Regions from separate parts of the Blastococcus brunescens genome, predicted to be linked through region 4. Evidence: riboswitches for the same ligand, from Rfam matches in the RefSeq annotation. Region 4 holds a riboswitch; each other region holds the start of a gene.
What was found. Region 4 has a riboswitch for cyclic di-AMP ahead of U6N30_RS16325 (aggregation-promoting factor C-terminal-like domain-containing protein). Riboswitches for the same ligand answer to the same signal wherever they lie in the genome.
Positions count from the first base shown of each region.

Region 1 (7,639 bases), 230 kb from region 4:
CCCTCGGCCTCACCGACGGTGACCAGATCGAGGTCAGGGAGGGCCTGACCGAGGGCGAGCAGGTGCTGCAGTTCGTGCCGGTGCCCGACGACACCCCGGTCCAGGACCCGATGATGGGCGGGCCGTACGGATGAGTCTCCTGGAGCTGCGCGGGATCAGCCGGGAGGTGCTGCTCCCGGACGAGAGCGTCCTGCCGATCCTCACCGGGGTCGACCTCGACGTCGCGCCCGGCGAGCACGTCGCCATCGTGGGCCGCTCCGGGTCGGGCAAGTCGACCCTGCTCAACCTCCTCGGCCTGCTCGACACCCCGACGTCGGGCAGCTACCTGCTGGACGGCGAGCCGACCGACCAGCTGTCGGCCCGGCGGCGGTCGCGGCTGCGCGGCGAGGTCTTCGGGTTCGTGTTCCAGCAGTTCAACCTGCTGCCGCGCCGGACCGCGGCCGAGAACGTCGCGGCGCCGCTGCTCTATGCCCGCGGCCGCGACTACCTGAGGCGCCGGCGCACGGCCCGGGAGATGCTCGACCGGGTGGGGCTGGGCGCCCGCGCCGACCAGGTGCCCGAGCGGCTCTCCGGCGGCGAGCAGCAGCGGGTGGCCATCGCGCGCGCCCTCGTCCGGGGGCCCCGCGTCGTCCTGGCCGACGAGCCCACCGGCGCCCTCGACGTCGAGACCGGCGCCCAGGTCATGGCCCTGCTCGCGCAGGCCACCGCCGAGAACGGCGCCGCGCTGGTCACCATCACCCACGACCTGTCCGTGGCCGCGCTGGCCGCCCGCCGGTTCCGGCTGGACCGGGGTGTGCTCGCCGCTGGTCGCCGCGGGCGCGCTCGGGGCGGCGACGTCGGACCGGGGGCCGGCATGACCGGCGTCCTGGGCACCCTCGCCGAGGCGTGGGACGAGGTCCGGGTGCACAAGACCCGGGTGCTGCTGTCGCTGGTCGGCGTCTTCCTGGCGGTCTTCGCGATGACCAGCGTGACCGCCCTCGGACTCATGGTCGCCCAGGTCCAGCAGGAGGTCGGCGAGCGCTCCGGCGGCCGGGCGGCGACGGTCGCCGTCAGCGCGTACGACCCGATGACCGGCATGCCGCCCGACGCGGCCCGGTGGGATGCCGCCGTCGCCGACCTGGTCGAGCGGTACGACATCGCGACGGCGGCCACGATCGCCTGGGGCGAGACGCGCTTCCGCATGCCCGGCGGCACGATGGCCGTGCAGACCCGCCGCGTCTCCCCGAACTACGGCGACCTGCACCGCATCGAGCCGATCGAGGGCCGCTGGCTCCGCGACGGCGACCGGCAGAGCCTCTCGCCCGCCGTCGTGGTCAACGAGGCGTTCATGAGCGCGCTCGGTGCGCCGGACCTGGCCGCGCGGCCGACCGTCGTGATCGGCGGGCCGACCCCGTGACCGCGACCATCGTCGGCGTCGTCCGCGAGGGCTACGGGGAGGAGCTCGTGGCCTACCGGGTGGACCGCTCGGCCGGGCCCTGGGACGCCGCCGTGGCCGTGGACCCGGCGACGGCGATGTACGCGGGACCGAGCACCCTCGAGCTCTGGGTGCCGGCGGACCAGGCCGACCAGGTGATGGAGACGGTCGCGCACGACCTCGGTCTCGCCCTCGGCGGCCTGCAGGTCGACACCTACCGCGCCGATCCGCAGGGGGCCGAGGAGACCATCGCGATGCTGCGGCTCGCCATCCGCGGCGCCGGGGTGGTGGTGCTCGTCCTCGGTGGGCTCGGCGTGCTCAACATCGGCCTGGTCACCGTCCGGCAGCGGATCCGCGAGATCGGCGTCCGCCGCAGCTTCGGCGCGACGTCGGGCCGCATCTTCTCCGCGGTGATGCTGGAGAGCGTCTGCGCCACCGCGCTGGCCGGGCTGCTGGCGGTCGGGGCGGCGATCGTGCTGGTCCGCAACCTGCCGCTGGAGCAGCTGCTGAACAACGGCATCCCGATCGCGGACATGCCGGGCTTCCCGGTCGCCGCCGCGGTCGAGGGCATGATCGCCGCGACCGCCGTCGGGGCGCTGGCCGGCCTGCTGCCCGCGATCATCGCCGTCCGCGCCAAGGTGATCGACGCGATCCGCTTCTGACCCCGCGGGCGACGGTGGGCGCGGATGTGCAGCTCCCGGGTCGGGACGTGTGCATCCGCGCCCACTGTCGGGGCGACCGGTGGGGTTACACGGTCAGCGTCTGGCCCACCTGGATCAGGTCCGGGTCGGCCACGGTGTCGCGGTTGAGGGCCCAGAGGGCCTCCCAGCCGCCGGCGACGCCCTGAGCGGCGGCGATCCTCGACAGGGTGTCACCCGGCTTGACGGTGTAGCTCGCGCCCGTCGACGGCGCCGCGGCAGCCGGTGCCGGTGCCGGGGCCGGGGCGGGCGCCGGTGCCGCGGCTGCGGGGGTCGTTCCGGGGCGGAGGAGCGTGCCGCAGGTAGGCCAGGCGCCGGCACCCTGGGTGAGCAGGACCCGCTCCGCGACCGCGATCTGCTGCGCGGGCGTGGCCAGGTCGGCGCGCGGAGCGAACTCCGCCCCGCCGTGGCCCAGCCAGGTGGGGGAGCTGAACTGCAGGCCGCCGTAGTAACCGTTGCCGGTGTTGATGCTCCAGTTGCCGCTGGATTCGCACTGGGCGACTGCGGACCAGTCGTAGTGGTCCGCGGAGGCCGGCGTGGCCAGGGCGCCGACGCCGATTGCAGCGGCGCCGATGACGACGGCGCTCCCGCGGAGGGCCTCGGCTGCGGACGCGCGTCGTCGAGGGTGCGTGGACATGGGTGATCCTCCGATCACCGCCGGCGAGGTGAGCTGTCGGGTTCGGGCGAATCGGTGCCCGGCCGCCGTGCCTGTGTGCTGCACGCGCGGCTTCACCCCGAGGCGCGCGTACGCGCCGGGACGTGGGTCCCCCGCCCCCGTCCTGGGTGGGTCGGAGTCAGGCGCCGGCGGACGGGGTTGGGCGGTCCGGTGCCTCGCGCCCGGCCGGGCAGGCCCGGACGCCCGGACGACGTTAGGTCGCGAGCGGGCGAGCCGCGCGCCCAACGGAACGAGTTCGGGCGTTTTCCTCGCACGGGCGCCGCCACGCCGGACCACGACCCCGGGGCGTCCCCGTCCGACCGCGCTCCGTCGGCGTCATGAGAGACCGGCGGGCTCAGGCGCGGACGAGCAGGGCCACGGGCAGGCGGGTCAGCAGGGCCTCGACGGCGACGCCGCCCATGTCGGAGACGGCCCGCTCGCCGGTGAGCAGGTCGCGCCAGGCACCGGTGAGCAGCTTCAGGGCCGTGTCGCCCCAGCCGTCCGCGGCGAGTCCGGCCGGCAGGCGGGTCGCCACCGCGACGACGCCCCCACGGTCGAAGGCGACGACGTGCTCGGCGGCCGACCCGGTGGCCTCGACGGGGTCGTACCCGGCGAACCACTCGGGGTGGTCTCGGCGGGCCCGCAGCACCCGCGAGACCACGAGCAGCTTGGCGGCGCCGGTCTCGTCGACCGCGGGGATCTCCCCGCCGTCGATCGCCGCGAGCAACGTCCGGCGCAGCGCGTAGTCGACCGGTCGGCGGTTGTCCGGGTCGACGAGGAGAAGTCCCAGAGCTCGGTGCCCTGGTAGACGTCCGGGACGCCGGGCATCGTCAGCTGCAGCTGCTTCTGGCTCAGCGAGTTCGACCAGCCGAACGGGGCGATCCGCTCGACGAGCTCCTGGATCCGGGCCGCCGTCGCCTCGTCGTCGAAGGCGGCGTCGACGAGGGCGTGCAGCCGGCCCTCGAACTCCTCGTCCGGGGCGGTCCAGGTGGTCGACGTCCCCGCCTCACGGGCCGCCTTCTCGACGTAGGCGTGCGCGCGCTCCGCGACAGCGGCCACGCCCCGACCAGGTTCTGCCACACCAGGTGCGCCAGCGGTCGATCGGCCAGCGGGTGCCGGGAGAGCAGGAAGCGGACCAGGTCCGCCCACTCGGTCGGGATCTCGGCGAGCACCGCGAGCCGGGCCCGCACGTCCTCGCTGCGCTTGGTGTCGTGCGTCGACAGCGTCGTCATCGACTCGGGGTAGCGCTCGGCACGGCGCCGCTGGGCGGCGTGGAACTCCTCGACCGTGCTGCCGAAGCGCGCCGGGTCGCCGCCCACCTCGTTGAGCGCCACGAACCGCGCCCACCGGTAGTAGGCGCTGTCCTCGACGCCCTTGGCCATGACCGGCCCGCTGGTCTGCTCGAACCGGGTCGCCGCTTCTGACCCCGAGGCCGACAGCACCGAGTGCAGGGCGTCGACCGCGGGAACGAGGTCGGGACGCCGGGTACGGACGGCGGTCACGGTGGCGTCAAGGTGCTCGCGGCCGTCGGGCAGGTAGCTGCGGTAGACGGGGAACGTGGCCAGGAGCTCGGCCAGCGCCTCGGTCTGCTGCGTGGCGTCGATGCCGGGGAGCTCCCCGATCACCCGGACCAGGCGGGCGACCTCGGAGCCGAGCATCCCGTCGGTGACCTCGCGCTTGCAGTCGTGGACGAGCTGTTCGTAGTCGACGGCCTTGCCGGTCAGCTCGGTGTCCAGCGCGGTGAGCGGGCCCGCGCCGGCGGGGTCGACGAGCACCTCGTCCACCTCGGACAGCGCGTCGTAGCCCGTCGTCCCGGCGGTCCGCCACGACTGGGGCAGGTCCTCGCCGGGCTCGAGGATCTTCTCGACGACGGTCCAGCTGTTCCCGGAGGCGTCCGCGAGCCGGTCGAGGTAGCCCTTCGGGTCGGCCAGGCCGTCGGGGTGGTCGATCCGCAGACCGTCGACCACGCCGTCCCGGACCAGCTGGAGGACCAGCTCGTGCGTGGCGTCGAAGATCGCCGGGTCCTCGACGCGCAGCCCGGCGAGGGTGTTGATCGCGAAGAAGCGGCGGTAGTTGAGGTCGCCGTCGGCGCGCCGCCAGTCGACCAGCTCGTAGTGCTGACGGGCGTGCACCTCCTGCGGGGTGCCGTCGCCGGTGCCCGGCGCGATGGGGAAGCGGTTGTCGTGGTACCGCAGCTCGGCGCCGTCCGGTCCGTCCACGATCTCGAGCTCCTGGACGTCGTCGGCGGCTCCGAGGACCGGGATGCGCACCTTGCCGCCCCCGAAGTCCCAGTCGATGTCGAACGCTCGGGAATGAGCGCTGGTGGGCCCATGCTGCAGGACGTCCCACCACCACGGGGCGGCCGACGGGTCGTCCACGCCCATGTGGTTGGGCACCAGGTCGAGCACGAGACCCAGACCGTGCTGGTGCAGCGCGGCGACGAACCGGTCGAGACCCGCGCGGCCGCCTCGGGCCTCGTCGATGTGGGCGTGGTCGACGGTGTCGTAGCCGTGGTTGCTGCCCTCGGCCGAGCGCAGCAGCGGGGACGAGTAGGCGTGGGTCACCCCGAGGTCGGCCAGGTAGTCCGCTACCTCGGCGGCGTCCTGGAGCCGGAAGCCGGCATGCACCTGCAGCCGGTAGGTGGCGGCCGGCACCGGCCGGCGGTCGGGCGTGGTCACCGGGCGGGTCCGGTGAGGACGACGATCGAGCGCCCCTGGACCGTCACCGTGTCGCCCGGCTTCACCTCGACCGGCTCCACCTCGTTCATCTCCGCCGTGTCGAGGACCGTCGTCCAGCTCTGCGAGTAGTCGTCGCTGGGCAGGGTGAACTCGAGCGGCTCGTGGGAGGCGTTGTAGGCCAGGTAGAAGTGGTCGTCGGTGACGTACTCACCCCGTTCGTCCATCTCCCGGATGCCGACGCCGTTGAGGTACACGGCCAGGGACTTGGCGTAGGCGGAGCCCCAGTCCTCGTCGGCCATCTCCTCGCCGGCCGGGGTCAGCCAGGCGATGTCGGGCACCGGGTCGCCCAGGCCGCGGCGCACCGGACGGCCGTGGAAGAACCGGCGACGGCGGAACGTCGGGTGGTCGCAGCGGAGCCTGGTGACCTTCTTCGTGAACTCCAGCAGCCCCTCGTCGACGTTCTCCCAGTCGATCCAGGTGAGCTCGGAGTCCTGGCAGTAGCCGTTGTTGTTGCCGCGCTGCGTCCGCCCCAGCTCGTCGCCGTGCAGGAGCATCGGCACGCCCTGGCTGAGCATCATCGTGGCGATGAAGTTGCGCCGCTGCTGAGCGCGCAGCTGCAGGACCTCCGGGTCGTCGGTCTCGCCCTCGACGCCGTGGTTCCAGCTGCGGTTGTGGCTCTCGCCGTCGTTGTTGCCCTCGCCGTTGGCCTCGTTGTGCTTCTCGTTGTAGGAGACCAGGTCGTTGAGGGTGAAGCCGTCGTGCGCGGTGACGAAGTTGATGCTCGCCACCGGACGGCGGCCGGAGTGCTGGTACAGGTCGGCCGAGCCGGTGATCCGGCTGGCGAACTCACCCACGGTGGCGTCCTCGCCCCGCCAGAAGTCGCGGACGGTGTCGCGGTACTTGCCGTTCCACTCGGTCCACAGGGCCGGGAAGTTCCCCACCTGGTAGCCGCCCTCGCCGACGTCCCACGGCTCGGCGATCAGCTTCACCTGGCTGACGACCGGGTCCTGGTGGACGAGGTCGAAGAAGGTCGCCAGCCGGTCGACGGCGTGCAGCTCGCGGGCCAGCGCGGAGGCGAGGTCGAAGCGGAAGCCGTCGACGTGCATCTCGGTGACCCAGTAGCGCAGCGAGTCCATGATCAGTTGCAGCGACTGCGGCGTCCGGACGTTGAGGGTGTTCCCGGTGCCGGTGAAGTCCATGTAGTACCGCTCGTCGCCCTCGACGAGCTTGTAGTACGTGCGGTTGTCGATGCCGCGGAAGGACAGCGTCGGGCCGTTGTGGTTGCCCTCGGCGGTGTGGTTGTAGACGACGTCGAGGATGACCTCGATGCCCGCCTCGTGCAGCGCCCGCACCATCCCCTTGAACTCCTGGACGTGCTGCCCGGCCGTGGTGTTGCTGGCGTACTCGCCGTGCGGGGCGAAGAAGCCGATCGTGTTGTAGCCCCAGTAGTTGCGCAGGCCCTTCTGCTGCAGGGTGTCGTCCTGCACGAACTGGTGCACCGGGAGCAGCTCGATGGCGGTGATGCCCAGGTCGGTGAGGTGCTCGATCGTCGCCGGGTGCGCGATGCCGGCGTAGGTGCCGCGCAGCTCCTCGGGGATGCGCGGGTTGGTCATCGTCAGGCCCTTGACGTGGGCCTCGTAGATGACCGTCTTGTTGTAGGGCGTCTTCGGCGGCCGGTCCACGCCCCAGTCGAAGAACGGGTTGACGACGACGGACTTGGGCATGTGCGCCGCGGAGTCCCCGTCGTTGCGCTCCTTGGTCTCGAAGTCGTAGCCGAAGACCGACGGGTCCCAGGTGATCTGCCCGTCGATGGCCTTCGCGTACGGGTCCAGGAGCAGCTTGTTCGGGTTGCAGCGCAGGCCCTGGGCCGGGTCGTAGGGCCCGTGCACCCGGAAGCCGTACTTCTGCCCGGGGTGGATCCCGGGAGGAAGGCGTGCCAGACGTAGCCGTCCATCTCGGGGAGCCGGATGCGCTCCTCGTTGCCGGCCTCGTCGAAGAGGCACAGCTCGACCTTCTCGGCGACCTCGCTGAAGATCGCGAAGTTCGTGCCGGTGCCGTCGTACGTGGCCCCGAGGGGATAGGCACTGCCGGGCCAGACCTGCGTCATGCTGGGAATTCCTCCTGCGCTGTGCCCCGATCCCCGGGGCAGGGGTGCATCTCCGGCGATCTTCGCGGAGGACGTCGTCTGCTGCGA
Region 1 is NZ_CP141261.1:2,673,529-2,681,167, reverse strand. Features, by position in the region: gene U6N30_RS17850 (efflux RND transporter periplasmic adaptor subunit) at 1-134, shown strand, start outside; gene U6N30_RS17845 (ABC transporter ATP-binding protein/permease) at 131-1,396, shown strand; gene U6N30_RS17840 (ABC transporter permease) at 1,393-2,076, shown strand; gene U6N30_RS17835 (transglycosylase family protein) at 2,162-2,749, opposite strand; cyclic di-AMP (ydaO/yuaA leader) riboswitch at 2,753-2,913, opposite strand; gene U6N30_RS17830 (hypothetical protein) at 3,123-3,494, opposite strand; gene treY (malto-oligosyltrehalose synthase) at 3,619-5,445, opposite strand; gene glgX (glycogen debranching protein GlgX) at 5,442-7,334, opposite strand; partial or broken gene U6N30_RS35545 (hypothetical protein) at 7,415-7,552, opposite strand.
Region 1: it holds a riboswitch for cyclic di-AMP, as region 4 does, so the genes downstream of both, U6N30_RS17835 (transglycosylase family protein) here and U6N30_RS16325 (aggregation-promoting factor C-terminal-like domain-containing protein) in region 4, are expected to answer to the same signal.

Region 2 (7,639 bases), 330 kb from region 4:
AACACGATGACCGGCGTGCCCTCGCTGGCCTTCTCCCGCGCCCGCTGGAACACCAGCCGGATGTGCCGCTCGGTCTCCCCGACGTACTTGTTGAGCAGCTCGGGGCCCTTGATGTTGAGGAAGTAGGACTTGCCCTGCCCCTCCCCTTGAGCGCCGACACCTTCTTGGCCAGCGAGTTCGCGACGGCCTTGGCGATCAGCGTCTTCCCGCAGCCGGGCGGGCCGTACAGCAGGATGCCTTTCGGCGGCCGAAGCTCGTAGGTGCGGAACAGGTCGGCGTGCAGGAACGGCAGTTCGACGGCGTCGCGGATCTGCTCGATCTGACGGGACAGACCGCCGATGTCGGCGTAGTCGATGTCGGGGACCTCTTCGAGGACGAGTTCCTCGACCTCGCTCTTCGGGATCCGCTCGTACACGTAACCGGAGCGGGACTCCAGCAGCAGCGAGTCACCGACCCGCAGCGGCTGCCCGGTCAGCGAATCGGCCAGGAAGACGACGCGCTCCTCGTCGGTGTGGCCGATGACCAGGGCCCGCGGGGTGACGCCGTCGATGGGCTCCAGCAGCTCCTTGAGCATGACGACGTCGCCGGCGCGCTCGAAGTCCCGCGCCTCGACGACGTTCATCGCCTCGTTGAGCATGACCTCCTGGCCGGGGCGCAGGGTCTCGACCTCGATGTTCGGCGAGACGGAGACGCGCAGCTTCCGGCCGCCGGTGAAGACGTCGACGGTGCCGTCCTCGAACCGGTTCAAGAAGATGCCGTAGCCCGACGGGGGCTGGCCCAGCCGGTCGACCTCCTCCTTGAGCGAGACCAGTTGCTCGCGGGCGTCGCGCAGAGTGCCGGCCAGCTTGTCGTTGCGCTCGGAGAGGAAGGCCGCGCGGCCCTCCGCCTCGGCGATGCGCTCCTCGAGCAGCCGCACCTGCCGGGGGCTGTCGGCCACCTTGCGCCTGAGGAGCCCGATCTCCTCCTCGAGGTAGGAGATCTGGCTGAGCAGTGCCGCGACGTCACGTTCACGCCGCGCTCGAATCTCGTCGGGACCCAGACTCATCGCGCACCTCCACAGGCATCCGAGGGAGCCACGACGCAAATCTATACACGCGCCCCGACATTGCGCCGTGGGCTCGCGGGCACCGAGGCCTGCCCGTCACACGAACCCCGTGGCCTCGTCCGGAGGCCCGCCCGAGCCTGCGAGGGGTGAGAGGACGGGGTCCTTCGTCAGTGCTTCTGGGCGCGCCGCTGCCGCATGGGCGCCACGGCTCCCTCCGCCAGCCGCCGTGCGGTGACGAGGAACGCCGTGTGGGCGACCATGCGGTGCTCCGGGCGGACGGCGAGGCCGACGGCGTGCCAGGGCCGCAGCAGCGACTCCCACGCGTGCGGCTCGGTCCAGACGCCCTGGGCGCGCAGCGCCTCCACGTAGGTCGACAGCTGGGTCGTGGTGGCCACGTACCCGACCAGCACTCCCCGGGCCGCAGCGCCGCCGCGACCGTCGGCAGGACGGCCCAGGGCTCGAGCATGTCGAGGACGACGCGGTCGACGACCTCCGCGGCGGGGTGCTCGGCCAGGTCGCCCAGGCGCAGCGACCAGTTCTGCGGCACCTCGCCGAAGAACGCGCCGACGTTGCCGCGGGCGACGTCGGCGAAGTCCTCGCGGCGCTCGTAGCTGGTGACCGAGCCCCCGGAACCGACGGCCCGCAGCAGCGAGCAGGTGAGCGCTCCGGAACCGGCGCCGGCCTCGAGCACCCGCATGCCCGGTCCGACATCGCCGAAGCCGACGATCTGGGCGGCGTCCTTGGGGTAGATGACCTGGGCGCCGCGGGGCATCGAGAGCACGAAGTCGGCGAGCAGCGGCCGGAACGCCAGGTAGCCGGTGTTCGCGGTGGACATGACCACCGAGCCCTCGGGAGCGCCGATCAGGTGGTCGTGCTCGATCGCCCCGCGATGGGTGTGGAACTGCTTGCCGCGCTCCAGGACGACGGTGTGCAGCCGGCCCTTCGGATCGGTGAGCTGCACCCGGTCACCGGCCACGAACGATCCCGCCACCGGCTCGGTCTCGGGGGCGACGGCTCCAGGGCGACGGTCTCGGGGGCGACGGCCTCGGCGGCGTCGTGCTGCGTGTCCACGGGCGGCCAGCCTACGGACGGCGCGGATGTGACCCGAGGTACGGCTGCGGCGCGGTCGGTCGGAAATGTCGGTGGGCCGACCTAGCCTCGGACCCATGACGGCGATCCTGCATCCGGACCTGGCTCCCGCGACGCCCGCGGAGAGCGCTCCCGACGCGGCCACCGCGCCCCGCCGTCCCTCGCTGTCGCCCAGCCGCGCGGCCGATTTCAAGACCTGCCCCTGCTCTACCGCTTCCGCACGATCGACCGCCTGCCCGAGCGCAAGAGCCTCGCTGCCGTCCGCGGCACGCTGGTGCACTCGGTCCTCGAGAAGCTGTACGACCTCCCGCCGGCCGGCCGCACGGTCGCCGCCGCGCAGGAGCTCGTGGTGCCGGCCTGGGCCGAGCTGCGGGACGAGCCAGGCATCGCCGAGCTTTTCCGGACGGTGCAGGACGACGGCGCGGAGACCGACCCGAACGCCCCCGAGTCCGTGGAGGCGTGGTTGGCGTCGGCCGGGAAGCTGGTCGAGAGGTACTTCGCCCTGGAGGACCCGACCCGCATCCAGCCGGACGGGCGCGAGCAGCTGGTCGAGGTGACCCTCCCCGACGGGCTGCTGCTGCGCGGCTTCGTGGATCGGGTCGACGTCGCGCCGAGCGGCGCCATCCGCGTCGTGGACTACAAGACCGGGTCGATGCCGCGCGAGGCGTTCGAGGCCAAGGCCCTGTTCCAGATGAAGTTCTACGCGCTGGTGCTGTGGCGCACCCGTGGCGTGGTGGCTGCCCAGCTCAAGCTCATCTACCTCGGCGACGGTGACACGCTCACCTACGCTCCGGACGAGGCGGAGCTGGTCCGGTTCGAGCGGACGCTGCAGGCCATCTGGGCCGCGATCGAGCGCGCCGTCGCCACCGGCGACTTCCGCCCCAACAAGACCCGGCTCTGCGGCTGGTGCGACCACCAGGCGGTCTGCCCGGAGTGGGGCGGCACTCCCCCGCCCTTCCCCGCGGAGGCGGCAGCCGCCGCCGGCTGGCAGACCCTGCTGCCCGTCGTCGAGCGCGACTGACCGGGGGCCGCACTCGGCCGCCACGGCGCGCCTCGACCGCACGGAACGGCGGGGCCACCTCGGCGCCCGTAGGGCGCCGACCTGGTCCCGGCACGCAGGGAGCCGAGCCAGGCGAGCAGCTGCTCCCGCTCGTCGTCGATCGGCCGCGGCCGCAGGCTGTCGGGGACCTCCGGCACATCCGCAGGCTGAACAGCCCGGTCAGGCCGGGACGCCCGCCGGCTGCCGTGCGGCCAGGACGCCGGCGAGATCCTCGAGGCCGATGCCTCCGAGCCCCTTCCGGAGCGTCAGGCCGGGCGCGGGCGCCAGTGCCTGCAGGGTCGGCACACCGAGGACGGCCGCACCTGCGGCGAGCCCCGCGGCCACGCCAGACTCCGAGTCCTCGATCACCACGCACGCCTCCGGCCCGACGCCCAGGGCGCTCATCGCCTGCCGGTAGGGCGCGGGGTCGGGCTTGCGCGCCGGGACCTCGTCGCCGCAGACGGTGACGTCGAACGGATCGGCCCCCAGGTCGGCGCGGATCGTCGAGAGGACGATGTCGGCCAGCCGGCGGGGCGTGGTGGTGACCAGCGCCGTGCGGAGCCCGGCGGCCCGGACCTCGGTGAGCAGCTCGCGCGCGCCGGGGCACCAGGAGATGCCGGTCGCGAGGAGCTGGGCCGTTCGGTACTCGACCCAGCGGGCGTCGTCCAGGAGCTCTTCCTCCGTGCGCACCAGCCCCAGGTCGGCGTGCAGGATGGCCATCGACCGGCGCATCGTGGAGCCGACCGTCGCCGCGCGGGCGCTCTCGGACATCCGCCCGCCGAGGCTCGCGGCGAGCTCGAACATCGCCTCGCCCCAGTACTGCTCGGTCTCGACCAGCGTGCCGTCCATGTCGAACAGGACGGCGCGCAGGTCGGCCCGGCCGGGTTGCGGGTCGCTCATCCCCGGTAGTTCACGTGCGGGTGGTCCATGTGGTTGGCCGTGGCACTGCCTCGGTTCTCCATCGTCTTCCAGCCACCACCGGGCGAGCTGAGCATGCGCTGCTGCCAGATGATGTAGTCGACGCCGAGCTCGTCCCAGTGGGCGACGTGGTACGCCACGATCGCGTCACCGAGAGCCGCGTTCGAGCCGACCATGTAGTCCACCGCCAACCCGGACGGGTGCCCACCCGGGTCGGCGGCACTGGCGCGGGTGCCGCCGAGCGTGATGCCCGCGGCGCCGGGCACGTTGGAGACCACCGCGTTGGCGGCGGCCTGCGCGACGGGCCGGATCGGCCCCGCGCTGTTGTTGATCTTCGCGATCACGCTGGCGGTCACGGACGCTGCCGCAGCGGCGGGTGAGGGCCGGCAGCGGCTGCCGTCTCCGCTGCCGCGGCGGCCTCCGCGGCGGCAGCGGCGGCGGCCTCGGCGGCGGCCTGTGCGGCGGCGGCCTCGGCCGCGACGCGAGCCTCCTCCGCGGCCTTCGCCGCGGCGGCGGCCTCCTCGGCCTGCGCCTGGGACGCGGCGGCCGCGGCCTGCTCGGCGTCGCGCTCCGATCTGCTGGCGGCCAACTGGCCCAGCAGTTCGGAGTCCTCCGGGGCGGGGGCCTCGACGCCCGCGCCGTCGATGCCCAGGGCGTCGGCGACGACGACGGACGCCGACTGGGTCTCCGCGGTGGCGGGAGCCGGCGCGCCCGCGACGAGGTCGAAGGTGGCCAGGACGCAGACGGTGGCGATGCCGAGGAGTAGGCCACCCGGGACCCCGGCGCGGCCAGGCGGTGACGGCGGTCCCGACGGTTCGGCCGGTCGTCGGTGCCGGTGGTGTCGTCAGTGGGCTGTGCGGTGAACAGGTTCAGGGGCGCCACAGGGGGCGTCTCTCCGTTTCTTCCTCAGCCGCCTACCGAGTTAGCTGACGGGTTCGGGCCGGAAGTTGCCCTACCTGCGGCGTACGCGCGCAGGATTCACCCCAGTGGAACCATGGGTCCCCGGTCTGATCGCGGCACGGGGCCGCGCGCAGTTCGGCGGTGTCCGGCGGGGTCCTCGGTCGAGGAGCGGGGCCCGGCGAACAGATAACGAAAGTACTACGAAACCGTGACGACCGATACGTGACGAAGAACAGATCTCCGTTCCCGGTGTAGGGCCCCGCTCTACTCGTCCTCCGTGCGGTAGCCGAGATTCGGCGACAGCCACTTCTCCGCCTCGTCGACGGTCCAGCCCTTGCGGCGCGCGTAGTCCTCGACCTGGTCGCGGCCGACCCGGCCCAGCACGAAGTAGCGCGACTCGGGGTGGGAGAAGTACAGCCCGCTCACGGCGGCACCCGGCCACATGGCCATGCTCTCGGTCAGCTGGATGCCGGTGGCTGCCTCGACGTCCAGCAGCTGCCAGATCGTCTGCTTCTCGGTGTGCTCGGGGCACGCCGGGTAGCCCGGGGCAGGCCTGATGCCGTGGTACTTCTCGGCGATCAGCCCGTCGGCGTCGAGGTGCTCGTCCGGGGCGTACGCCCAGAACTCCTTCCGCACCCGCTCGTGCAGCCGCTCGGCGAAGGCCTCGGCCAGCCGGTCGGCGAGCGACTCCAGCAGGATCGCGCTGTAGTCGTCGTTCGCCTTCTTGAACGCCATCACCCGCTCCATGGACCCCAGGCCGGCGGTCACCGCGAAGGCCCCGACGTAGTCGCGCAGCCCGGTGACCTTCGGCGCGACGAAGTCGGCCAGCGACTTGCGCGGCGAGCCGTCGCGACCCTCGGTCTGCTGCCGGAGCTGGTGCAGCGTGGTCCGGACGGCGGAGCGCGACTCGTCGGTGTAGACCTCGACGTCGTCGCCGTCGACCTGGTTGGCCGGGAACAACCCGAAGACGCCGCTGGCGGTGAGCCACTTCTCGCCGATGATCTGGTCGAGCATCACCTGCGCGTCCTCGAAGAGCCGGCGGGCCGCCTCTCCGGACACCGGGTTGTGCAGGATGTCGGGGAACCGGCCCCGCATCTCCCAGGCGTTGAAGAACGGCTGCCAGTCGATGTACGCGCGGAGCTCGTCGAGCGGGTAGTCGGCGAAGGTCCGGACGAACTGGGTCGCCGTGTGGTGGACGTGGTCGCAGGCCGGGCCGGAACAGACGTCCAACGCCTGCTGCAGCAGCATCCGCGGCCGCGGCGGGGAGTAGCTGCTCCAGTCGATCGGGGCGCCGCGGCGCGGGCGGCGGCGATCGGCAGCATCGTCCGGCTGTCCTGACGCGCGGCATGCCGCTCGCGCAGCGCCTCGTACTCGGCCGCGGTCTCGGCCAGCAGCTTCGGCCGCTGCTCGTCCGACAGCAGCGCCGCCACCACGGGCACCGACCGCGAGGCGTCCTTCACCCAGACGACCGGCCCGTGGTACTTCTGCGCGATCTTGACGGCCGTGTGCGCGCGGGAGGTCGTCGCACCGCCGATGAGCAGCGGGACGTCGAAGCCCTGCCGCTCCATCTCCGTGGCGAGGGTGACCATCTCGTCCAGCGACGGCGTGATCAGCCCCGAGAGGCCGATGATGTCGGCGCCTTCGTGCTTGGCCGCGTCCAGGATCTTCTGGGGCGGCACCATCACGCCGAGGTCGACGACGTCGTAGTTGTTGCACTGGAGGACGACGCCGACGATGTTCTTGCCGATGTCGTGGACGTCGCCCTTCGCCGTCGCCATGACGACCTTGCCGTTGGTGCGCTCGGCGTCTCCGGGCTGCTTCTCCGCCTCGATGAACGGGATCAGGTAGGCGACGGCCTTCTTCATCACGCGCGCCGACTTCACCACCTGGGGCAGGAACATCTTCCCCGCGCCGAACAGGTCGCCGACGACGTTCATGCCGTCCATCAGCGGGCCCTCGATGACCTCGATCGGCCGGCCGCCGCGCGCGCTGATCTCCGCCCGCAGTTCCTCGGTGTCGTCCTCGACGAAGGCGTCGATGCCCTTCACCAGCGCATGGGTGATCCGCTCCCCACCGGCAGCGACCGCCACTCCTCGGTGGCGACCTCCTTGACCGAGCCGTCGCCGGCGAAGTCGCCGGCGATCTCCAGGAGGCGCTCGGTGCTGTCGGGACGGCGGTTGAGGACCACGTCCTCGATGCGTTCCCGCAGCAGTTCGGGAACCTCGCTGTAGACCTCGAGCTGGCCGGCGTTGACGATCGCCATGTCCAGTCCGGCCGCGATCGCGTGGTAGAGGAAGACCGAGTGGATGGCCTCCCGCACGGGGTTGTTGCCGCGGAAGGAGAACGAGACGTTGGAGACGCCACCGGAGACCAGTGCACCGGGAAGGTTCTGCTTGATCCAGCGGGTGGTCTCGATGAAGTCCAGGCCGTAGTTGGCGTGCTCCTCGATGCCGGTGGCGACGGCGAAGATGTTCGGGTCGAAGATGACGTCCTCGACCGGGAACCCGACCTGGTCGACGAGGATGTCGTAGGCACGCCGGCAGATCTGCGTACGCCGTTCGAAGTTGTCACCCTGGCCGTCCTCGTCGAAGGCCATGACCACGATCGCGGCGCCGTACTTGCGGCACAGCCGCGCGTGGTGGACGAAC
Region 2 is NZ_CP141261.1:2,118,507-2,126,145, forward strand. Features, by position in the region: gene U6N30_RS14105 (AAA family ATPase) at 1-53, opposite strand, end outside; partial or broken gene U6N30_RS14110 (proteasome ATPase) at 185-1,045, opposite strand; gene U6N30_RS14115 (hypothetical protein) at 1,213-1,440, opposite strand; partial or broken gene U6N30_RS14120 (tRNA (adenine-N1)-methyltransferase) at 1,524-2,213, opposite strand; gene U6N30_RS14125 (RecB family exonuclease) at 2,367-3,155, shown strand; gene U6N30_RS14130 (HAD family hydrolase) at 3,354-4,073, opposite strand; gene U6N30_RS14135 (VldE C-terminal domain-containing protein) at 4,070-4,447, opposite strand; gene U6N30_RS14140 (hypothetical protein) at 4,444-4,680, opposite strand; cyclic di-AMP (ydaO/yuaA leader) riboswitch at 4,988-5,142, opposite strand; gene U6N30_RS14145 (vitamin B12 dependent-methionine synthase activation domain-containing protein) at 5,256-6,086, opposite strand; gene U6N30_RS14150 (B12-binding domain-containing protein) at 6,005-7,081, opposite strand; gene U6N30_RS14155 (dihydropteroate synthase) at 7,036-7,639, opposite strand, start outside.
Region 2: it holds a riboswitch for cyclic di-AMP, as region 4 does, so the genes downstream of both, U6N30_RS14140 (hypothetical protein) here and U6N30_RS16325 (aggregation-promoting factor C-terminal-like domain-containing protein) in region 4, are expected to answer to the same signal.

Region 3 (7,639 bases), 420 kb from region 4:
ACGTAGTGGATCGGCTGGCACGGGTCGTAGGCGACCGGTGTCCTGCCGTCGGACTGGTGAGCGAGGAAGGCATGGGCGCCACCACCGGTCAGTGCCTGAACGGGATCCAGGAGGGCCGGGCGGGCCACGATCGCGGCGCCGAGAGTCAGCCCGACGACGAGGACACCGATCAGCAGAGACCGTAGCCGGAACCGCCGGCGCGGCGCCTGGCCCGCCGGGGACCACGTCCGCCACTCATCGGGGGCCGCTGCGCACCCGCGGCCTCGTCGAGCACCCACTGCGGCACGCGACCGGAGGGAGACGTCGGCAGGCCCGCGGGTACGCCTGGGGAAGGCCCGTCCAACCGTCCCCTCCGCCGTTCCGCGCTCCTGGTCTACCGGCACGGGGCGGTTCCGCTCAAGGGGCGGCAACCGGGCATGACTCCATCGGGCCAACTCCGGTCATGCGACAGCGCCCCTCACCCGGGATCCGGGGAGGGGCGCTGTCGCGGTGTCAGGTCAGCGGACGGGGCCGCGGCCCCTGCCGGCGCCGCCCTTGCCCTGCTTGTTCTGGAAGTCCGAGATGAACTTCTTGATCTTCGCCTGGTTGTGCGGCTTCTTGGCTTCCTGGATCACCTTCGCGGCGACCCCGGACACCATCAGCTTCCGGATCAATCCGGCCATGTTCGCCTCCTCGTTGTCGGTCTGACTCCCCGGTGCCCCGGGGAACGGTCGGCCAACCGCAGGCGTGCCCGTTCTCAGCCCATCGGGGCTACCCGCCGAGGCCGGCGTCGCGGGCGCGGGCCACCGCGGAGGCGCGGTCGGTGACACCCAGCTTGGTGAAGATGCTGGACACGTGGTTGCGGACGGTCTTCTCCGACAGGAACAGCCGGCGGGCGATCTCGGCGTTGGCCCGCCCCTCCGCGACGAACGACAGCACCTCCCGCTCCCGCTCCGAGAGCTGCGGAAAGGGCCCGACGGCCGCTGACCGGGCGGCGAAGAGCGCCATCACCCGCTCGGCGACGCCCGACCCGTAGACCACCTGGCCGTCGGCCACCGACCGGACGGCCCGCTCGATCTCCTCCTGCCCGGCCCCCTTGAGCAGGTAGCCCCAGGCGCCGGCGCGGATCGCCGCCAGCACCGTCTCGTCGGCCTCGATCATGGTCAGCACGAGCACCCGCGTCCCCGGCGCGACCTCCTGCAGCCGCCTGGTCACCTCGACCCCGGTGAGGCCCGGCATCTGCAGGTCCAGCAGGGCGACGTCCGGACGGTGCGCGACGACGGCGTCGACGGCTGCCGGACCGTCCGCGGCCTCGGCGACGACGTCGAGACCGCTGTCCTGCAGCAGCAGGCGCAGCCCCGCCCGGAAGGCGGGGTGGTCGTCGGCGATGACGACGCGGGTCACGGATCTCCTCCCAGCGGCAGGACGGCCGAGACCCGGGTGCCGCCGCCGGGCTCGGGCGAGATGCGGCAGCTGCCGCCGAGCTCCGTGGCGCGGTCGCGCATCGACCGGAGGCCCAGCCCGGCCGGTGAGTCCTCGGCACAGCCGCGGCCGTCGTCGACGACCTCGATGCCGACGGCCTCCCGACCGCCGTCCAGCCGCACGGCGATGTGCTCCGCGCAGGCGTGCCGGATCGCGTTCGTCATGGCCTCCTGGGTGATCCGGTAGGCCGCGACCTCCACGGCGGCGGGCAGGTCCGACAGCTGTCCGCTGCCGCTGATCCGGATGCGCGGGGCGCCGTCGCGCTCGGGCAGCAGGCCGGGTCCGGTCGCCTGGAGCGCGCCGAGGAGACCGAGGTCGTCGAGCGCCGGTGGACGCAGGCCGTGCACGATGCGGCGCACGTCGGCGACGGCGTCCTGGAGCTGGTCGCGGGCCGTCGTCACCAGGGGCACGGCCCGGGCCGGCTCCTGCCCGAGCGCGCGCGTCGCGACGTCGAGGGCCATGACCGCCGAGGCGAGCTGCGGGCCGAGGCCGTCGTGCAGGTCGCGGCGGATCCGTCGGCGCTCCTCTTCCCGTGCGGTGACCAGCCGGTCGCGCGAGCGCTCCAGGTCGGTGGCCAGCCGCAACGCGAAGCCGACGGCGGCGAGCTGGGCGGCGAGGTCGGTCAGCAGCGACTCGTCGACCGGGTCCAGGCGGTCGGTGCCCGCGCGGGGGCGACGTGCAGCGTGCCCACGACGGCGTCGTGCCAGTGCAGCGGGACGGCGTGGACGGCGAGGGCCCGCTCCCCACCGACTCGACGACCGGCGGGGCGCCGGGCCGGTCGACCTGCACGGCGACCGCGGGCAGCTTCAGGTCGACGGCGATCGTCGCGACGGCCCGGGCGAGAGCCTGGCGCGGCGCAGCGGCGTCGCGGAGCACCTCGGTGACGTGGCCGAGCACGCGATAGGGGTCGCCGCGCGAGCCGTGCAGCAGCCGATCCACGGCGCGCTGGATGCGCACGTACAGCGGGTGGAAGACGGCGGCGACGGCCACGGCTCCGATGAAGCCGATGACCGAGTCGGGGCACCGGCGAGGCCGCCGAGCCAGCCGACGACGGCGACGTAGACCAGCGCCGAGGAGGCCAGCAGCGCCGTCCCGACCAGGGTGCGGTTGAGGACCACGTCGATGCCGAACAGCCGGTAGCGCACGACGGCGACGCCGATGGCGACCGGCACGGCGGCGGTGACCACCACGTTGACCGGCGCCGGGGCGAGGAACGCCGCCACGACCGCCAGGGCCAGCGCGTACCCGACCCAGGCGATCTGCCGGCGGCCCTGCGGGTCGGCGCGGCGGAACCGCAGGATCAGGCTCGCCAGCCCGAGCAGCGCGAGACCGGGTACCAGCGGGTTCAGGACCGTCTGGACGGCGTCCAGGACCGGCTCAGGGACACCGATCGCGACCGGGTTCGCCGGCTGGGTCCCCTCCGGCTGGATGTCGGTGAACGCGGTCAGCAGCGACATCGTGGCGATCAGGCCGACCGCGGCGATCGCGACCGGGCGCCAGCGGCGGGACAGCAGCCGGCCGTCCGGGAAGAGGAGCGGGAGCAGGGTGGCGAAGGAGACGAACGACGGCACCCAGGTCCAGAGCGTCAGCCAGGCGGCGATCCGGAAGACCGGAGCCGGGTCGTCGCTGCCGGAGAAGCCGTACACGGCGAGACCGAGCGAGCCGGCGAACACGCAGGCGAAGCAGCCGATGACCGTCATGAGCTGCAGGACCCGGTGCCCGGGCACCCGGCCGAGCAGGACCGCACCGACGATCGCCATGGCCGGGCCGACGACCGGCTCGGGGCTGCCGAAGAGGTTCTCCCGGTCGGCCGCCGGGGTGGCGATGTGCGCGATCAGCCCGACGGCCGCGTATCCCACCGCGGCCGCGGCGGAGAGCCGGGCCACCACGGTGGCCCGGCTGCCCTGGGCTGCGCGCTCTCTGAACACCGGTTCGTCCACCTCGCGCGCGACGCTACCGATCGGAGGACCGCTGGTCAGGAGGTCGCGTCGCCGGGAGTACGCCCGGTCCACCACTGCTGGTCGGTCCGCTGGGCCACCACGACGGCCAGGCCGACGGACGCGGCGACGAACAGCCAGTGCGGGTCGATCGGACCGGTCGAGAAGGGTCCGAAGTCGAGCAGCAGGAACAGCACCAGGACGACGGGGATCCAGACCGGCACCACGCGGGTGCGGAGGTAGCCGATCGAGGTGAGCAGCACGGAGCCGGCCATCCCCAGCAGGAAGGGCAGGAGGATCAGCAGCGCGAGCGAGCTGCTCTGCGCGGACTCGAGCAGCGCCACCATGGCGTCGCGGTCGGGCTGGTCGACGGCTGCGTGGTCGACGATCGAGACGGCGTGGATGCCCAGAAAGCCGAGCCCACCGACGTACGCGAGCACCATGGCGGTCGTGCCCAGCCGCGGCATCCGCGGGCGGACCAGCTGCGCCATGGCGACGAGGCCGAGCAGCAGGAACGGGACGGCGACCGTGCCGGCGACGAGGCCGACCGTGGCGAGCGTCGGGCGCGCCGCCCAGGCGTCGAGGTTGCCGGCGACCGAGCCGCTCTGGCCGACGACGCGGCCGATCAGCGCCTCGGCCAGGTTGAGCGTGGCTCCGACGGCCAGGCACACGACTGCGGTCCGCCGGCCGATGGGCGCCGGGCGGGCGCTCGGCGCGTCTCGAGTGATCGGTCCCGACAGAGCCGGGGTCACGGGCTCAGCGGTCATGGGTCCACCTCCAACGCCGGCCGGGTCCCTCCCGGCGGGCGAGGACCACGGTCGGACGGGACGTGTCCCGGCGTCGTGAGGCGCCGGTCCTGATCCGGCCGGGAGCGGCTCTGACCGGGTACGGCGTCCGGGGCGGCTCAGCCGATGCAGCGGCGGAGCAGGTCCGCCACGCGCGCGGGGTCGTCCGGGGTGAAAGCGGGCCGGACGCGACCGCCGACGTCAAGCACCAGCGCGGTGTCCTTGCGCAGGCGGGCGCGGTCCAGCGGCAGCCAGTACCGCGGGTGCGCGGAGCCCCAGAGGCGCCCCTTGCCGGTGAGCCAGGTCAGCGGGCGGACCTCGATGCCGCGGATGTCGGAGTACGGGATGCGCTTGCTCCTGGCGAGCGGGAAGTAGTAGCGCCGCAGGGTCAGCGCCTCGCGGTCGAGGCGGACCCGCCCGTCGTCGTAGATCACGTCATCGGTCATCGCCGCCACGACAGCACGCTGCGGTCGCGACGGTCAACGCAGTGGCGACGGTCGACGCCGTCGCGCGATCGACGCCGTCGCGCGATCGACACCTCAGCGGCTCGCGGGATCGGACGCGGACGCTCCGTGCCGCCACGCCGCCGCGCGGAAGTAAGCGGGCGATCGCGTTCCGTTTATGCGGCTCGCGCTCGGTCCGGAACCGGCAGCGGGATCGGTGGTGGTGGCGTCGCGAGTCGCTTGTCCGGACCCACTCGCCGCACGTCCCGACGGAGCTCCCGATGCCCGCGGCGGACGCTTTGTGACGACTGGATGACGGACCTAGCGTCGTCGCCGTCCGTTCGGGGCCCCCTCGTCACCGCCTCCGGTGACACCCGGCCGGACACCGCCGAACCGGCACCGGAGTCTCCGGTGCCGGACCGGGGACCCACCGCAGTCCTGGGGTGAAGCGAGGCCGGTTCCGCCGGTTCCGCCGGGCGATCTCCCCGCCCGAACCCGTCAGCTAACTCGGTAGGCGGTTGATGGAGAACAGGAGAACCCGTCGTCCATGACGACTACTCGCACGTCCACGATCACCCGCCGTTCCTTCCGCGGGGCGGCGCTCGCCCTCGTCACGGGCGCGGGCATCGCGCTCACTCCCGTTGCCGCCTCGGCGAACGCCGGCGGCCCCGCGCCCGTGGCCTCGGCGCCGGTCGCCCTGGCCGCTGCTCCGGTCGTGGCGCCGAACTCCGCCGCACAGGTCGCCGTCGACACGGCGCTGGCCCAGCAGGGCAAGCCCTACGTGTGGGGCGGCACCGGCCCCGGCGGTTACGACTGCTCGGGCCTCACCTACTCCGCCTACCAGGCGGCCGGCGTATCGATCCCGCGCACGTCGCGCGCACAGTCGACGGCGGGGGTTCCTGTCGCCAAGGCCGACCTGCAGCCCGGTGACCTGATCTTCTTCTACGACCCGGTCGGCCACGTCGGCATGTACATCGGCAACGGCCAGATGGTGCACTCCTCCACCTACGGCAACCCGGTCGCGGTCGTGCCGGTCGACTCGATGTGGGGCTACAACACCGCCCGACGCGTCGTCTGATCCATACGCTGCTCCCCTGCGTCCCCGGTCCACGCGTGCCCGGGGACGCAGGGGTCGCCGACCGCGCGCACGGTCGGCGGACCCGTGCGTGAGGTTCGCGATGGGGCGGCGCTCCGCTCAGTGAGCGGTACGGCTCAGATCAGCAGCGGTGCGCCGATGACGATCTCGCTGCCGTCGGGCCGGAACGTCCGCCATCGTCCGCCGGGATCCCGCTCGACCCGGAACCCGTGATGGACCTTCGTATGGTGCCGTTCGCACAGGAGAGCTGAGTTCTCCAGCGACGTCTCCCCGCCGAAGATCCAGTGGATCAGGTGGTGGACGTCGCACCAGTACTTCGGGGCTCCGCAGCCGGCGAAGATGCAGGTCTGGTCACGCAGCTCGACGGCCTTGCGCAGGTGCGGTGGCACCACGCGCTTGGTGCGGCCCACGTTCAGCGGCATGCCGTGCTCGTCGATCCGGACGGGGGTGATGCTGCCGTCGCAGGCGAGCATCCGCGCCGTCTCCGCCGAGACGAGGCCGCCGAATCCGGTGGTCGCCGCAGCCCGACCGGCGCCGCGGTCGGCCAGGTCGCCGTCCCGGATCGTGACGACGACGTTCGGCTTCACCGTGCGCAGGATCGGAAGGCCGCCCGAGGCCAGCTGGTTGTCGGCCAGCTGCACGAGCGCGTCGGCGTTCTGCTGGGCGCGCGTCCGGCGATCACCCTTCGGCCGGTCCGCCTGCACGATCGCCTCGAGTGCCGTGAGCAACTTCTCGCCACCGACGGCGTCGAGCTGGCCCCGCAGCACGACCGTGCCGTCGGAGAGCGTGGACAGCGTCAGCGACCGCTCGTCCGTCGGATCGGGCTCCGGCCCGTCGGGGTCCAGCAGCGCGAGGTAGTGGTGCACCAGCCGGGACAGCTCCTCGACGCGGTGCTCTGCGGCGACGGCGGCGAAGGTGCGGTCGACCGCGGCGAGGTCGATGCCCTGCTCGAGGGCCGCGGCCTGCCGGTCGGCCTTCGCCACGGGAGCGATCACGGCGACCTGATCGGCCGTGACCGCACCCATGGCGAAGGCGGCCTCCACCGCGGGCAGACACCCCAGCGCCCGGCCGTTGCGGACCAGCTGCCCGGCCGCGGCCGAGGTGATCCGGCCGTGCCCTCGCAGCCACGACCGCATGGACTTCTGGCCGTCCTCCTCCGGTGCCTGCTGGAGCTCGGCGGCCCGGACCCGGCGGGTCAACTGGGCGTCGATGCGGTTGCGCGCCTCGAGCAGCACGGCGATCTCGTCGAGGTTCTGACGCGGGGTCCGACCCTGCACGTCCTCGGCGGCCAGGGCGTCGAGCGCCGATTGCAGCTCGCCCATGACCACCTCCTGATCGATCGAACGCGTGTACGAAGAATACCGGAGATCGGCGTCTCCAGCAGCGCGAATCCACAGGTCAGACGCTTGTCCACAGAACCTCGCCTCGTGTTGACACGCGGCAGGCCGTAGCGTCCGGGCCATGGCTGAGCGAGCGTTCCGGACGGTGCTGGAGGGTGGTTCGTACTTCGAGGGCCCGCGGTGGCACGACGGCGCCTGGTGGGCGTCGGACTTCTACCGGCACACCGTCAGCCGGGTGGCGCCCGAGGGCGGCGAGACCGTCGTCCTGGAGGTGGAGAACCAGCCCTCGGGGCTGGGCTGGCTGCCCGACGGCTCACTGCTCGTCGTCTCCATGAAGGACCACCGGCTGCTCCGGGTGTCCGACGGCGAGGTCACCACGCACGCCGACCTGTCCGGCGCCTGCACCGGCCTGATGAACGACATGGTCGTGGACTCCTCCGGCCGCGCCTTCGTCGGGGACTTCGGGTTCGACCTCATGGGCGGCGGCGCCCCGGCCTCCGCCTCGCTGAAGCGGGTCGACCCCGACGGCACGGTGACCGTGGTGGCCGAGGACCTGCGCTTCCCGAACGGCTCCGTG
Region 3 is NZ_CP141261.1:2,870,991-2,878,629, forward strand. Features, by position in the region: gene U6N30_RS19195 (hypothetical protein) at 1-128, opposite strand, end outside; gene U6N30_RS19200 (hypothetical protein) at 498-662, opposite strand; gene U6N30_RS19205 (response regulator transcription factor) at 751-1,383, opposite strand; gene U6N30_RS19210 (sensor histidine kinase) at 1,380-2,045, opposite strand; gene U6N30_RS19215 (hypothetical protein) at 2,268-3,389, opposite strand; gene U6N30_RS19220 (hypothetical protein) at 3,437-4,069, opposite strand; gene U6N30_RS19225 (PH domain-containing protein) at 4,303-4,629, opposite strand; cyclic di-AMP (ydaO/yuaA leader) riboswitch at 5,003-5,158, shown strand; gene U6N30_RS19230 (C40 family peptidase) at 5,174-5,704, shown strand; gene U6N30_RS19235 (HNH endonuclease signature motif containing protein) at 5,839-7,044, opposite strand; gene U6N30_RS19240 (SMP-30/gluconolactonase/LRE family protein) at 7,184-7,639, shown strand, end outside.
Region 3: it holds a riboswitch for cyclic di-AMP, as region 4 does, so the genes downstream of both, U6N30_RS19230 (C40 family peptidase) here and U6N30_RS16325 (aggregation-promoting factor C-terminal-like domain-containing protein) in region 4, are expected to answer to the same signal.

Region 4 (7,639 bases):
GCGGTGACGGCCCGCCGCACGGACACCGGCGAGACGGTGCAGCTCACCTGCTCCTGGCTCTCGGCCTGCTCCGGCTACTACCGCTACGACGAGGGCTTCCGGCCGGACTTCCCGGGCGAGGAGCGCTTCGCCGGTGAGCAGATCCATCCGCAGCACTGGCCCGAGGACTTCGACGCGACCGGCAAGCGGATCGTCGTCATCGGCAGTGGCGCCACGGCCGTCACCCTGGTGCCCAACCTGGCGGACGCGGCCGAGCACGTGACCATGCTGCAGCGGACGCCGAGCTACGTCATGTCGCTGCCCGGGCGGGACCCGCTGGCGCGGTTCCTGCACAGCTTGCTGCCGCCGACGCTGGCCTATCCGATCGTGCGGTGGAAGAACGTGCTGGTCTCCACGGCCTTCTACCAGTTCAGCCAGCGCTGGCCGGCCGCCGCCCGCACGCTGCTCCGCCGCCTGACCCAGAAGCAGGTGCCGGACGTCGACGTCGACACGCACTTCAACCCGCCGTACGACCCGTGGGACCAGCGGCTGTGCCTGGTGCCCGACGGCGACCTGTTCCGGGCCCTGCGCCGCGGGCAGGCCGCCATCGCCACCGGCCGGATCGCGACCTTCACCGAGAAGGGCGTGCAGCTGGAGTCCGGCGAGCACCTCGACGCCGACGTGATCGTCACCGCCACCGGCCTCAACCTGCTCGCCATGGGCGGCATGACCCTGGCCGTCGACGGGCGGCCGGTCGAGCTGTCGGAGACGGTCTCGTACAAGGGGATGATGCTGTCCGGCGTCCCCAACTTCTCGATGGTCATCGGCTACACGAACGCCTCGTGGACGCTCAAGGCGGACCTGGTCAACCGCTACGTCTGCCGGTTGATCAACCACCTCGGCGCCCGGGGCTACGTCTCGGCCACGCCCCTCGCGCCGCCGGAGGGCGCCGACCAGCCGTTCCTCGACCTCGCGTCGGGCTACGTCCAGCGCAGCCTCGCCGACCTGCCCAAGCAGGGCCGGCGCAAGCCCTGGAAGCTGCACCAGAACTACATCCGCGACGTGGGGCTTCTGCGGCGGGGTTCGCTGGAGGACGAGGGCATGACGTTCCAGCGGCGCGTGCCCGCCACCACCACGGAGAAGGCGGTCGCCTGATGGGCCCGTACCAGTTCGCCGGCGGCACCGCCGTCGTCACCGGGGCAGCCAGCGGCATCGGAGAGGCGCTCGCTGTCCAGCTGGCCGCGCGGGGCAGCTCCCTGGTGCTCGTCGACCGGGACGAGGACCGGCTGGGCGACGTCGCCGACCGCATCCGGGCCGCCCATCCGGCGCTGACGCTCGCCACCCACGTCGCCGATCTCTCCGACGACGACCAGACCGACGCCCTGGCGGCCACCCTGGCCGCCGAGCACCCGGAGACGGACCTCCTGGTCAACAACGCGGGGGTCGCCCTCGGCGGGCGCTTCGACCAGGTGACCCTAGAGGAGTTCGACTGGGTGATGGCGGTCAACTTCCGGGCCGTCGTCCGGCTGACCCATGCGCTCCTCCCGGCGCTCAAGGCCCACCCCGGCGCGCACCTGGTGAACGTCTCCAGCGTCTTCGGCATCTTCGCGCCCGCCGGTCAGGCCGCCTACTCGGCCAGCAAGTTCGCCGTCCGCGGGTTCTCCGAGGCCGTGCGGCACGAGCTCGCGGAGAACGCGGTCGGGGTGACCGTGGTGCACCCCGGTGGGATCAAGACGCGGATCGCCGAGAGCGCACGCACCGGCTCCGGCGTCTCGGCCGAGGAGTACGAGGTGGGTCGCAAGCAGTTCGCCAAGCTGCTGACCATGCCCCCGAGAAGGCCGCGGCCATGATCATGGCGGCTGTCGAGAAACGCCGTCCACGGCTGCTCATCGGCTGGAGCGCGAAGGTTCCCGACGTGCTCGTCCGCCTGACGCCGGGCAGCTACTGGAAGCTCATCGCCCGTGGGGCGGCTCCGGCGAAGCCGCCGGCCGCGCGGTAGCCGGAAGTCCGGTTGTGCGGGGCAGTAGAACTTCAAGAGTGCTGCCCCGCCTGGTCGAACTCGCTCCCGACGACGCCCTCTTCGCCGACTGGTGCGAGGTCTGGGCGGCCGGGCAGCGCACCGACCGCCCGGACGAGCCGCCCGCGCGGCGGCGGACCACGTTGCGCTCGGGCGGGAGCTGGTCGCGCCGGGCGGCTCCCGCGGCGGCACGCACCGGGCCGCCGTCGTCGGCGGGGCCGTCGTCGGGGCGCTGCGGCTCATCCTGCCGCAGCGCGGCGACCGGACGCTCGCGGTCCTCGACGTCGCGGTGCACCCCGCGCACCGACGCCGGGGCGTCGGGACGACGCTACTGGAGGCGGGGACCGCACTGGCTGCCCGGTCGGGGCGGACGGAGCTCATCGCCGAGGTCGACGAGCCGGCGCCCGGGGCGCCCGGGCGCGGCTTCGCGCTGCGGCACGGCTGGACGTGCGACCTCGTGGAGACCCGCCGCGACCTGGTCCTCCCCCGGACGCGGCGCGGCTGACTGCCGTCGAGGCGGAGGCCGAAAGCGCCGGAGCCGGCTACGAGGTGCTCACCTGGCGCGACCGGACGCCGGAGGCTCTCCTGGCCGACCGGGCGCTGCTCGAACAGCGCATGACGACCGACGCGCCGCACGGCGACCTGCCCGTCGCCGAGGAGCAGTGGGACGGCGCCCGGATCCGCGAGTACGAGGCCCTGCACGTCGCGCGCGGCCGCACTGTCCTGTCCGCCGGCGCCGTCCGCGAGGGAAGGCTGGTGGGGTTCACCGACCTGCAGGTGACGCTCGCCGCCCCGGAGCGTGCCCACCAGGGCGGCACGCTCGTCCTGCGCGAGCACCGCGGGCATCGGCTGGGTGCCCGGATGAAGGTGGCGGTGCTGCGCGAGCTGGTCGCGGCCTTCCCGCAGGTACGCCGGATCAGCACCTACAACTCCGACGCCAACCGGCCGATGGTGGCCGTCAACGAGTCGCTGGGATTCCGGCCGGCGGGTCAGCTGTCGTCCTGGTCGACCCACCTCTGACTCCGGACGGGCCGACGGTCGGGTTGACTGGCCGGGTGCCGGCCGATCGTCCCGTTCCCCCGGGGTCCGTCTCCCCGACCTTCGTCCGCGACCACACCCGGCCCGCCCGTCCGTCCCTGGTCCCCGAGGTGACCCTGCACGTCGCCGCGGACGTGGTGGCCCTGTGGGAGGCGATCGAGACCGAGCGCGGCGTGGCGCCGACCGACCCGCCGTTCTGGGCGGCGGCCTGGCCCGGCGGTCAGGCGCTCGCTCGCCATGTCCTCGACACCCCGTCGGTCGTACGCGGGCGGTCGGTGCTGGATCTCGGCGCGGGCAGCGGTCTGGTGGCGGTGGCGGCGGCGCTCGCGGGGGCCGGGCGGGTGGTCGCCAGCGACATCGATCCGTTCTCGCACGCCGCGGTGCCGGTCAACGCGGAGGCGAACGGTGTCGGCCCGATCGACGTCGTCGGTGACGTCCTGGGGAGGAGCCGCCCGCCGTCGACGTCGTCCTGGCCGGTGACGTCTGCTACGACCGCGTGATGAGCGAGCGGGTGCTGCCCTGGCTCGAGGCCGCCCGCGCGCGGGGCGCCGAGGTCTACCTGGGGATCCCGGGCGGCCGTACGTGCCGACGGACCGGCTCGCGGCGGTGGCGACCTTCGACGTCACCGACACCGAGTCATCGCCCCACCAGCCCACCCAGGTCCGGCGGACCACCGTGTGGCGGCTGCCGTGAGCCGCCGCCGCGAGATGCATCACGCCGCCGATTCCCGCCATGGGATTGTCACGTAACGGTAACGGCGGCTACGTTGGCCCGGTCCGGCCGGACGTTTCCGCCCCACCCGGGGTGGCCGCGCCGGACGCCGCCGAGTCGCCCGAGGCCAACCGGTCGCGGGCGAGCCGGGGACCCACCGCAGTACTGGGGTGAATCCTGCTCCGAGCTCCGCTCGGGGCGGGTAGGGCCGCTTCCCGCCCGAATCCGTCAGCTAACTCGGTAGGCGGCCACGGAAGGAACCGACGAACGGAGAGCCGCAGCCTGGTGCGCCCTCGGCGCGCCGCGCACGCAGCAGTCCACATGCACCGTTCCGCGGGCCCGCCTCGCTGACCGGTGTTCCGCCGGGCGTCCAGCCCGCGGTGCTGCCCTCGACCCCCAGTGGTGGATCGCCCGCGCCTCGTGCGCCGCAGGTCCGCCGCGTCCTGTCATCCGGAGCACACGCACCTCATGAACCTGCGCACCCTCACGTCCTCGCACGGCCGAGCCACCCGTCGTGGACACCGCCCGCCCTCGCCGGCCGTCGTCCGGCGATGTACCTCGCGACCGCCGCCGCCGGCGCTGTGCTCGTCGGCGTCGTCACCGCCGGCGAGCCGCCCGCCGAGGCCGCGCAGCTGCAGTCGGTGAGCGTCGCCGAGCAGCTCGGCATCAGCGCCGAGGCGGCCCCGGTGACCGCCGACGAGCTCCTGGCCCCGCTGGAGCAGCTCGCCGCCAGCCGCAGCGAGCGCGACGCCGAGCGTGCGGAGGCCGCGGCGGTCCAGGCCGCCGCCGACCAGGCCGAGGCCGATCGTCTCGCCGCCGAGGAGGCCGCCCGCGTCGCGGCCGAGGAAGCTGCCCGCGTCGCCGCCGAGGAGGCCGCCCGCGTCGAGGCGGCCCGTGCCGCCGAGGCCGCAGCTGCCGCGGCCCGTCCGGGTCAGGGCACGTCCGCGCCCACTGCCCCTGCCGGCTCCTACAAGGAGTACGCGATGGGCAAGGTCGGCAGCGCGAGCGAGTTCACCTGCCTGGAGAACCTCTGGGGCAAGGAGAGCGGCTGGAACCCCAACGCGCAGAACCCGACCAGCACCGCCTACGGGATCGCGCAGTTCCTGGATTCCACGTGGGCCGGCACCGGGATCGCCAAGACGTCGGACGGCTACCGCCAGATCGACGCCGGGCTCATCTACATCGAGAACCGCTTCGGCTCCCCGTGCGGCGCCTGGAGCCACTCGCAGTCCAAGGGCTGGTACTGAGCACCTGATCCAGCCGTGGCGGCGGGTGGGACGCCCGTGGCGGTGCACACCGGGACGTCGGGGTGGAGCTACGACCACCGGGACGGCGTCCTCCACCCACCGGGCACGCCGTCCAGGAACGCCGGGCGGCTGCGGAGCTGGTCGGCTGAGTTCAGTCCGGCAGGAGCCCGGCGCCGTCCTTGGCGATCAGGGCGGTGCGCACCGCGGCGTCCACGGTGGCGGCGAACGCCGGGTCGCTGCGGTCGCGCTCGAGGACGGCGTCGATCATCTCCGGCACGAGGTCCGGGTCCACGGTGAGCACCAGGGTGCCGCCGGCGGCCAGGAAGCGGACGGCGCGCTCGCCCGGCGGGAGGTCGAGGACGGCGCGGGCGTTGCCCAGGTCGTCGGAGATGACCACGCCGTCGAAGCCGAGCCGCTCGCGGAGCAGTCCGGTGACGACGACCGGCGAGAACGCAGCCTGCGCGGACGGGTCGATCTTGGGGTAGGTCGCTGACGAGACCATGACGAAGGGGTCGGCGGGGAGCGCGCCAGCTCGCCGAAGAGCGTCACCTGGGCGTCGTCGGCACCGGTCGCGGCATCGGTCACGTCCGCGGTGGTGTCGGTGTTCTGCTGCACGAGGCCGAGGCCGGGGAAGTGCTTGAGGGTCGCGGTCACCCCCGCCCGGGCCAGCGCGTCGACGACGGCGGCGACCACCGGCGCGGCGGCCTCGGGGGTGCTGCCGTACTGGCGGTCGAAGGCGCCGATGGGCTCGTTGGCCGCCTCGGTGCCGGCCGGGACGACGTCGGCGACCGGCGCGAGGTTGAGGTTGACGCCCGCGGCAGACAGCGAGGCCCCGATGTCGGCGGCGAGGGCCGCCAGCTGGGCGGGGGCAGGGCTCCCTGCGCCTGCGCGGACGGGAGCCGCTCGAACCCCGGGCCCTTGAGGGACTGGACGGCGCCGCCCTCCTGGTCGACGGCCACCCAGAGGTCCGGCCCGGGGAGACGGACTGCCAGCGCGCGGCGGTCGCGGCGAGCTCGTCCGCCGGTGCCTGCGACCGGCCGGCGAGGAACAGCCCACCCACGCCCTGCTGCGCGACGGCCTCGCCGGTGTCGAGGTCGTCCAGCGGCACGCCGGCCACGAACAGCTGGGCCACCTGAGCGCGCCGGTCGAGCCCCGCGAGGGCCGCCTCGACCCGCTGCTCCTCCGCCGATGGCTCGCTGGGCGGTGCCGTGCTCGCCGTCGGTGTCGTCGTGTCCTGCGACGTCGCCGGTCGCTCCGACGAGCAGCCGGCCACCAGGACGAGGAGCGCAGCGAGGACGGCCGGCCACGTTCGTCGGAGCATGGACGTCCTGGCCTCCTGTCGGAACCGCTCGGGGTGTCCAGCCCAGTCTGCCCGGATGCTGACGACGATCAACCGGCTCATCGGAGAGCGGCCCGTGATCCGGGCGCGGCACCGGCGAGACCGCGCGTCGGAGCGGCGGCCGCCTGGCGGCCGCTGAGCGCGCGCACGTCGCCGGTGTCATGCTCGCCCTCCCTGGCGGGGAGTAATACGGTCGGGGCATGGGTGGCGAGCAGGAGCAACCAGAGCCCCAGACCGCGACCGGCAAGCTGGTCGGGCGGTCCATCGACGAGTTCGTGGGCCAGCTGCGAGGGTTCACCGACCGCGCCCGGTCCTCGCCGGCGCCGTCCCGTCGAGGCTGCACCTGCCGGCACTCCCCAGCCCTCCGGGCGCGATGTCGGCAGCCCAGGTCGGGGCGGTCGCCACGACGGTCAGGGCGCAGCGGCAGTCCATCGCCGCGATGCGGGCGCAGCTGGACGCCTTCGACCAGCAGCTGGCCGTCTTCGAACGGATCCTCGACCCGCTCGAGGAGTGGAGCGCGACCTGGGCCCAGCTGGAGAAGGCCGTCGGTGACTTCGTCCGGCCCGCCGGCGACAGTGGCAAGCCGCCGGAGGCCTAAAGGCCGTCGTCGCCCTCCCGGGGCCTGCGGCGCAGCAGGCCGGTCACCGAGCCGACCCGGTCCTGCGCGACCCGCAGCCCGTGGATCAGCGGCACCAGATCCTCCTGGATGCGCCGCAGCGTGTCGGGGACGGTGTCGACCACCGGGTCGTCCAGCACCCGGCCCACCCGCTCGATGCCGGGCCTCAGCGCGCGCACCGGCTCCTCCAGCTCGTCCACGAGGTCCTCGAGGCGCTCGGCGATCCGCTGCGCGGAGGCGATCGTCGCGTGCGCCATCGTCGTCGCCTCGGTCAGTTCCTTCACCGTGCCGTTGAGGTCGCTGAGCGTGCGGGGCAGCTGGGCCAGCGCTTCGGTCTGGGTCTGCAGCAGGGCAAGGAGCTCGCTGAGCCCGGGGATGCGGGGCATCCCGAGCCCGCGGAAGGGATCCACGTCAGCAACCGTCCGTGACGGTGGTCCGCGACGCAACCCCACGGCTCCGGTCGTCGCGGCCGGTCACCCGGACGGGAACTCCCCGGACTCGACGAACCGCTCGGCGACGTCGCGGACCTTGGTGTTGGTCTCCATCGAGATGCGCGCCAGCGCCTGGAACGCCTGGTCCGCGGTCAGCTTGAACCGCTCAATGAGAATGCCCTTGGCCTGGTCGATCACCGCCCGCGAGTCCAGCGCGGCCTGCAGGTGCTCGGCCCGCTCGACGGCGATCTCGTACAGGTA
Region 4 is NZ_CP141261.1:2,447,450-2,455,088, reverse strand. Features, by position in the region: gene U6N30_RS16355 (flavin-containing monooxygenase) at 1-1,134, shown strand, start outside; gene U6N30_RS16350 (SDR family NAD(P)-dependent oxidoreductase) at 1,134-1,829, shown strand; gene U6N30_RS16345 (hypothetical protein) at 1,826-1,978, shown strand; gene U6N30_RS16340 (GNAT family N-acetyltransferase) at 2,070-2,501, shown strand; gene U6N30_RS16335 (GNAT family N-acetyltransferase) at 2,546-3,016, shown strand; gene U6N30_RS16330 (class I SAM-dependent methyltransferase) at 3,145-3,534, shown strand; cyclic di-AMP (ydaO/yuaA leader) riboswitch at 3,861-4,007, shown strand; gene U6N30_RS16325 (aggregation-promoting factor C-terminal-like domain-containing protein) at 4,297-4,992, shown strand; gene U6N30_RS16320 (glycoside hydrolase family 3 N-terminal domain-containing protein) at 5,144-5,494, opposite strand; partial or broken gene U6N30_RS33980 (glycoside hydrolase family 3 N-terminal domain-containing protein) at 5,584-6,048, opposite strand; gene U6N30_RS16315 (hypothetical protein) at 6,705-6,929, shown strand; gene U6N30_RS16310 (hypothetical protein) at 6,926-7,357, opposite strand; gene U6N30_RS16305 (GAF and ANTAR domain-containing protein) at 7,421-7,639, opposite strand, start outside.